Regions from separate parts of the Mesorhizobium sp. M0701 genome, predicted to be linked through region 1. Evidence: predicted binding sites of a transcription regulator. Region 1 holds the regulator's gene; the other holds the start of a gene.
What was found. Region 1 encodes PhoB, which activates phosphate uptake and scavenging genes when phosphate is short. Its sites were predicted from a motif close to TGTCATNNANCTGTCAT; they were not measured.
Positions count from the first base shown of each region.

Region 2: NKI24_RS11065 (esterase-like activity of phytase family protein) is a predicted target of PhoB. The motif match lies at 1,518-1,534, and genes of this name have one in related genera.

Region 1 is NZ_JAMYPO010000009.1:28,587-32,685, reverse strand. Features, by position in the region: gene xylF (D-xylose ABC transporter substrate-binding protein) at 1-93, opposite strand, end outside; gene NKI24_RS11350 (ROK family protein) at 380-1,624, shown strand; gene phoB (phosphate regulon transcriptional regulator PhoB) at 1,634-2,323, opposite strand; gene phoU (phosphate signaling complex protein PhoU) at 2,340-3,047, opposite strand; gene pstB (phosphate ABC transporter ATP-binding protein PstB) at 3,080-3,883, opposite strand; gene pstA (phosphate ABC transporter permease PstA) at 3,880-4,099, opposite strand, start outside.
Region 2 is NZ_JAMYPO010000008.1:191,045-195,143, forward strand. Features, by position in the region: gene NKI24_RS11055 (sugar ABC transporter substrate-binding protein) at 1-354, opposite strand, end outside; gene NKI24_RS11060 (TIM barrel protein) at 397-1,386, opposite strand; gene NKI24_RS11065 (esterase-like activity of phytase family protein) at 1,635-3,113, shown strand; gene NKI24_RS11070 (L,D-transpeptidase) at 3,259-4,047, opposite strand.

The sequences.
Region 1 (4,099 bases):
AACGCCGATGACCTTGTCTTTAGCCTGCGCCACCGACGCCAGCGCCAGCGTCATGGCGACACCCGCCAGAATGGCGGTCGTGAATTTCTTCATCATATCCTCCCTGCGCCGCGTACGGCGTGACCAATTGGCTCAAAGACCAGCTTAGAAGCTCTAATTTTTTCGAGCCTCGAAAAAATACTGGCCCGATCTCCGGCTGCTGTCAACATCGATTCTGATGGATTTTGATGACTCTGCGAGTTTTTTCGAGCGTCGGAATAAACGATGACAGCGCCACCTGCATCTGACACTATTTGCCTGCATCCGACACTATTTGTCGGACATTACCGACGGCTTCCGGTTCATGAGCGGCCGCGGCAACCGGGAGGAAAGCAAAACAATGTCGGTCGGAATCCGCCATGACGATTTGCGCCGGCGCAACCGGGCGATGGTGATCTCGGCGGTGCGCCGGGCCGGCCAGCCATCGCGTACTGAGATCGCAGCTACCACCGGCCTCAGTCATTCGACCATATCGGCGATCTCTTCCGACCTGATACGGGAAGGCATCCTCGCCGAGAGCAAGGCAAGTGAGCCCGTTTCGTTGAAACGCGGTCGTCCGCAGGTCGGCCTCGCCCTCAATCCGGAAGCGGCGGCGGTGCTGACCGTGGTGTTGTCGCTGAATTTCCTGTCGGCCGCCATTATCGACTATACGGGACAGGTGGTCGCCGAGGAACAGCGCCGGCTGGACACGCTGACCATGCCGCGCGACGAGCTGATCCGTGAATGCATGGCCATCGTCCGGCGCCGGCTGCAGGATCCAGACCTTGACGTCCGCAGTGTCGCCCGCATCGCCCTGGCGATTCAGGGCATTACCGACTCCCCTGCACGCGCCATGCTGTGGTCGCCGATCACGCCGCAGACCGACATCGCCTTTGCCGACATGCTGGAGGGCGAATTCGGCATCCCGGCAACGGTGGAGAACGACTGCAACATGATGGCGGTGGCTTTGCGCTGGCGCAATCCGGATCGCTATCGCGACGACTTCATCGCCATCCTGCTTTCGCATGGCATCGGCATGGGGCTGGTGCTGAAGGGCGAACTGTTCACCGGGACGCATTCCTCGGGCGGCGAATTTGGCCAAATGATCCATCGTCCGGGCGGCGCGCTCTGCCGTTGCGGGCGGCGCGGCTGCATCGAGGCGTATGCCGGCAACTACGCCATCTGGCGCAACGCCAGGCAGATGAGCGAAGACAGCGAACCGGTCGCCGACGTCAGCGACGCCGACATGCGAGCACTGGCGGCCCGGGCGCGCGAGAAAGATGGGCCGGAACGCGAGGCCTACCGCAAGGCCGGCGAAGCGCTGGGTTTCGGTCTCGGCTCGCTGTTCGCGCTGATCGATCCGGCACCGGTCGCGATGGTCGGCGCCAGTGCCGCCGCCTTCGATCTGATCGAGCCGGCCTTGCGGAAGGCAATCGCCCAGACCGCCGGCGGCCAGCATTCAGGCTCGATCTCCTTCGATACAGAGCCGAACGAATTGCCGCTGATCCGCGAAGGCTGCGCGATGCGGGCGTTAAGCTTCGTCGACCAGGAGATTTTCGCGCCGGGCGCGCAAATGAGGCCCAGCGTCAGAAAGAACGTAGCATGACCAGGCGGGTCAATCTTCCCTGATCGCATAGCCGGCACCGCGGATGGTGCGGATGACATCCGGCATCCGGCCGTTGTTGACGGCTTTGCGCAGCCGCCCGACATGCACGTCGACGGTGCGTTCGTCGATGTAGATTGTCTCGCCCCAGACATTATCGAGTAACTGGCTGCGCGAGAAGACACGGCCCGGATGCCGCATCATGAACTCGAGCAGCCGGAATTCGGTCGGCCCGAGCCTGATTTCGCTCTTCTTGCGATAGACCCTGTGCGATTCGCGATCGAGCACGATGTCGCCGACCTTCAGCACGCTGGACAGCACTTCCGGCTTGGCGCGCCGTAGCAGCGCCTTGACCCTGGCCATGAATTCTGGTGTCGAAAACGGTTTGACCAGATAGTCGTCGGCGCCGGTCGAAAGACCGCGCACCCGGTCGCTCTCCTCGCCGCGCGCGGTCAGCATGATGATCGGCAGCCGCTCGGTTTCGGGGCGCACCCGCAACCGACGACAGAGCTCGATGCCGGAAACCGCTGGTATCATCCAGTCGAGCACCAAAAGGTCGGGCACATTCTCCTGCAAACGGATCTCGGCTTCGTCGCCGCGTGTCACCACCTCGACCTGGTAGCCTTCGGATTCGAGATTGTAGCGGAGCAGCACACCCAACGGCTCCTCGTCCTCCACCACCATTATGCGTGGTGCGATCATCGGCTGGGCACCCCCATCATGTCACCGGTGCGGACATTGTCGTTTCGTCCTGCTTCGGACGATTGACCGGCAATTGCTCGCCGGTCAGCACATAATACGCATTTTCGGCGATGTTGGTGACATGGTCGCCGATCCGCTCCAGATTCTTGGCGCAGAACAGCAGGTGCGTGCAAGCGGTGATGTTGCGCGGATCTTCCATCATGTAGGTCAAGAGCTCGCGGAACACGGACGTGTATTTGACGTCGATGCGCTCGTCGGCGGCACGCAGCTTGGCCAACGCGGCCGCATCGCCTGCAGCATATTCCTCGATGACACCCTGCACCTGGATGAGAACCAGTTGCGCCATCGCGTCGATGGAATGCGACAGGTCCCGCGGCGTGGCGCTGAGGCCGACCGCACTCACGCGCTTGGCGATATTCTTGGCAAGGTCGCCGATGCGTTCGAGGTCGCCCGCCATGCGGATCGCTCCGACCACATGGCGAAGATCGTGGGCCATCGGCTGGCGTTTGGCGATGAGGGTGATGGCGCGGTCGTCCAGTTCGCGTTGACGCGCATCCATGATGGCGTCGTCGGAAACGACGCGTTGCGCCAGCACGTTGTCGGAATTCAACAGGGCCTTGGTCGCCCCGCCGACCATCGAACCGGCGAGGTCGGCCATGTCGCGGATCAGCTTGCTGATCTGCTCGAGATCCTCGTCGAAAGAAGCGACTGTGTGTTCGCCCATGGTCCTGTCCTCATATGCATGATCGGAACGGCTCAGCCGAAGCGGCCAGTGATGTAGTCCTGCGTGCGCTTCTCGCGGGGCGACGTGAAGATCTTCTCGGTCCGGTCGAACTCGACCAGCTCACCCAGATACATGAAGGCGGTCTGGCGCGACACGCGCGCCGCCTGCTGCATGTTGTGGGTGACGATGACGATCGTGTAGTCGGCTTGCAACTCGTCGATCAGTTCCTCGATCTTGGCGGTCGACAACGGGTCGAGGGCCGAAGCCGGTTCGTCGAGCAGAATGACTTCCGGCTTCACCGCCACCGTGCGGGCGATACAGAGCCGCTGCTGCTGGCCGCCGGACAGGCTCAAGCCGCTGGCGTTGAGCTTGTCCTTGACCTCGCTCCACAGCGCGGCGCGCTTCAACGCCTGTTCGACGCGGCCGTCCATCTCGGACTTGCCGAGGTTCTCGTAGAGCCTGACGCCGAAGGCGATGTTCTCGTAGATCGACATCGGGAACGGCGTCGGCTTCTGGAACACCATGCCGATCTTGGTCCTGAGGAGGTTGAGATCCTGCGACCGGTCGAGAATGTTCTTGCCGTCGAGCAGCACCTGGCCCTCGGCCGTCTGTTTTGGGTAGAGCTCATAGATGCGGTTGAACACACGCAGCAGCGTCGATTTCCCGCAACCCGAAGGGCCGATGAAGGCCGTGACGCTGCGCTCGGGCAGCGACAGGCTGATGTCCTTCAGCGCCTTGCTCTGGCCGTAGTAGAAGTTGAGGTTCTTGACCTCGATCTTCGTCTTCTCGGCTACCGTTTCGGCCATCGTCATGTCTGGGGACAACATCTGTGTCATCTGTCCTCTCTGCGTCCGGTAAGGCTGCGGGCGAGGATGCTCAAGCCCAGAACCGTCAGGGTGATTATGAGTGCGCCGGTCCACGCCAGTTGCTGCCATTCCTCGTAAGGGCTGAGAGCGAACTGGAAGATGGTCACCGGCAGGCTGGCCATCGGCGCGTTGATATTGCTGCTCCAGAACTGGTTGTTGAGCGCGGTGAAGAGCAGCGGCGCCGTC
Region 2 (4,099 bases), on a different contig from region 1:
GAGCAGCACGTTGTAGCCTTGCGTGACCAGGCCTTCGGCGATGGTGAGCTGGCCGAGCTGGTCGCCCTCGCTCTGCGCCGCCTGGTAGACCACGGGCACGCCGGTGCGGTCGCCGAACGACTTGTAGCCCTCTCCCAGCGAGCGCCAGTATTCGTTGGTCAGCGTCTTGGAGACCGCACCCGCCTTGGTGCCCTCGGGCAGCTTGGGGAAGGCCCCGAACTTGGCCTCGAGCTGCGACCAGTCGATGCGATCGTTCTCGGTGTCGGAATTGAGCGGCGCGAGGTCCGCGGAAAACGACGAGCCTATAGACAGCGCCATCAGGGCAGCGGTGGCGGTGGCAAGCAGAAATTTCATGGTCTTTCCTCCCTGGTTGAAAACGGTGATGGCGCCGGAGCTTCAGCTGTCCGGCCCGAGCATGGCTTCCTGGACGATGGCCTGCGAGGCGACCGCGTCCTGACGGTCGACGGCGGCTGACAGGCGATTGTCCTTTTCCAGCCGATCGACGACGCGCAGCATGCGCTTGACAGTCGCGATGTTGACTTCGCATTCGTGGACCGGGTCGAGCCCGGTCATGTCGGGGAACGTGTCGAAGTAGATGGCGCCGGCATAGCCGTCTCGACGGATCTGCCTGAGCAGCTCGATCGTCTGCAGCGTATGCACGGCCCCGACCATCAAGCCGTCGTCGCGCTTGGCGTAGCCGTCGTTGAGATGCACGCCGAGCAGCTTGCTGTGTCGCGCCACCAGCGCAGCGGCAAAGGCCGGCTGCTCGTCGGCGTAGAGCACATGGGCGAAATCGAGCGTCACGCCGAGATTGGGCAGGCCGATCTCGCGGATCGCCAGCAATGTCGTCGCCGCATCGGGCATCAGGCTGTAGGAGCGCGGCTCGTTGGGTTTGTATTCAAGGCTGATCTGGCAATCGGGGTCATGCGCCGCAACTTCACGAATTCCATCGATTTCGTGTTGCCAGAGCGTCGCATAATCGGCCTGGAAAGCATAATCGAAGCCATCCTGCCCGAGCCACAGCGTCATCAGGCCGGCGCCCGCCTCGCGGGTGGCGTCGATGCCGGCCTTGGTCAGGTCGATGGCTTCGCGGCGAACGGAAGGATCCGGATTGGTGAAGGCACCGAGCTTGAAAGCCGGATTGGAGTAGTAGCGCATGGCGAAACCATTGATGGAAAGCCCGATGTCGCCGAGTTTGCGCGCTATTTCCGTAGGTTTTTCGCCGACATGGTCGGGGAAGTTGAGGTCGAGATCGGTCAACTCCGCAACCTTCGCCGCACGTGCCGCCATTTGCAGCATGGACGGTTTGCCGACAAGATCGGGCCACTCGGACTGTGGCCGCGAGGCAAAGGAATTGAGGCGGGTGGCGAAACGACAGGCAGTCATCGGGGACCTTTCATTGTCATAACTTTACATAATAACGATTATTTGTAAAGTTGTTAATTGCTCGCTCGGCGACGACGAATTCGCCATACCTAGGCCAGTTGCGACCACGTGGGGACAAGCAAGCGCGGCACTGTCACGCAAGTATCATGTTCGCGTCCTAGATCGCTTCTCCGAAGGCTTTCGCGGCATCCTTGATGCGACGCGACGCTTTTTCGTGCCCCGGCAGCTTTGTCACAAAGAGGATTTCCATGAAAAACCTGCACCGAACCGCGTCCCTCGCCGTCGCGCTGGCGATGTTCACCGCCTTGACTCCGGCCTTGGCAGAAAACGCCGCGACCGTCGGCGGCGTCAGCTTCGTCAACAAGGGCTTGGTCGGTGTCGGCCGCATCCCGGCCAGCCAGAAGGACAAGTTCGGCGAGACGTTTGGCTCCGGCTCAGGCATGTCGATCGACGCTGCCGGCTGGACGCATGGCGCCGATGGCTACAAAGGCTCGTTATGGCTGTTGCCGGACCGCGGCTACAATGTCGTCGGTACCACCGATTACCGCCCGCGCCTCAACACGATCGCCCTCGAGTTCGCCCCGATCGCGCCGGGTGCAGTGCCGGCCACCGGCCAGGAACAATCGGGCCTCAAGGCGACGCTTGCCGACACCATGCTTTTGAGCGACGACAAGGGCGCCGACGCAACCGGCCTCGATCCGCTCAACGGCGTGCGTGCCGCGACCGACGACATGCCGATCCTGCCCGAAGCCAACGGCAAGCTCGCGCTCGATAACGAAGCGATCGCACGGCTGCCCGACGGCACGATGTTCATCTCGGACGAATACGGTCCGAACATCTACCGCTTCTCCGCCGATGGGCGTCTGATGTCGGCAACGCAGCCGCCGGCGGCGCTTGTCCCGATGCGTCACGGGACGCCAAACTTTGCTTCCAACAATCCCGGACCTGGCGCGGCAGACCCAGATCCGAAGGATCCCGAAACCGGCCGTCAGAACAACCAGGGCCTCGAAGGCATGGCGCTGACGCCGGACGGGAAGTTCCTGATTGCCGTGCTGCAGTCGGCCCCAAGGCAGGATGGCGGCGATTCCGCCTCGACGCGTCAGAACACGCGCGCGCTGGTCTACGATGCCTCGGATCCCGGCCAGCTCAAGCTCGCGCATGAATATGTCGTGCCGCTGCCGGTGTTCACCGATGCCAAGGGCAAAACCAAGATCGCCGCGCAGAGCGAAATCGTGGCGCTGTCGGACAAGACCTTCCTGATGCTGGCGCGCGACAGCGGCAACGGCCAGGGGCTGAAGGGCGACACCTCGCTCCACCGCGAGATCAGCGTCGTCGATGTGTCGACAGCAACCGATGTCGCCGGCACAGAATTCGACAAGGACAAGCCGCTGGCGCCCACGGGTGAGCTCGATCCATCGGTGACGCCGGCCAAGCTGACGCCGTTCATCGACATCAACGACAAGAGCGAGCTCGGCCGCTTCGGGTTGCACAATGGCGCGCCCAACGACCGCAACAACCTTTCGGAGAAATGGGAGGCGATGTCGGTGGTGAGCGTCCTCGATCCAACACTGCCCGACGACTATTTCCTGTTCGTCGCCAATGACAATGACTTCCTCACGCAGGACGGCTTCCAGGTAGGCGCGGCCTACAAGGCCGAGGATGGCGCCGATGTCGACACCATGTTCCTGGTCTATCAGGTCACGCTCCCAGGCCTCGCCAAGAAGTAGCGGCACCCATACAGGCGGACGCGCGGAACGCGTCCGCCTGAGCTGGCGCGATTGAGCGGTCGTGCCCTTCAGTTGCGGCTCGCCCGCGCAAGGACGGTGTCCTAGTGCGTTGCAAACCTGCGACTGACGATCCAGTCGACGGCACTTACCTCAACATCTCCGCGTCCTTTGGCACGCCGGCATCGATCGGCTCGGCCGTCCTGTTCGACACGGCGGCGATCTTCCCGGCGGCCGACAGGTTCGGGCGCACGAAGACCGGCGCGACGCCGTCGACGCGGCTGTAGAGGTCGATAATGTCCTGATTCATGAAGCGCACACAGCCGGAGGAAGCGTTCTTCCCAATGGAATCCCACTCCGGTGTGCCGTGCAGCCGATACATCGTGTCCTTGCCGTCGCGGAAGAGATACAGCGCGCGGGCGCCAAGCGGGCTCTGCGGGCCGGGCGGCATGCCGTCCTTGTATTTCGCCAGTTCCGGCCGGCGTTGGATCATTTCCGGCGGCGGCGTCCAGACCGGCCACTTCTTCCTCGCCTGAACCACGGCGCTGCCGGTCCATCCGAAACCGGCCTTGCCGAGGCTGACGCCATAGCGAATTGCCTTGCCGCCGTCGCGCACCAGATAGAGGAAGTGCTCGGAAGTATCGACGACGATCGTGCCGGGTTTTTCTCCAGTCGGTTCGGCCACGATTTGACGCACGAATTTCGGATCGACCTTGGCTACCGGGATTGCCGGCAGTTGATAGCCCTCGTCGCTGCGCGCGGCATACATGCTTGCGGCATCGCCGAGAGCCGGATCGCTTGGTGCCGCGGGCACCGGCGGCGCCGCCACGTCCGTCGTGGTGCACGACGAAAGAGCCACGGAGGCCGCGCCCAGAGCGGATGCACCAAGAAAGGCGCGCCGGTTCAGGCGCTCAAAAAACAACGGAATATCGGACATGAGCCCCCCGGCTTACCCATGAGATCCAGGAAAATGCGGCCCCACGCGTGCG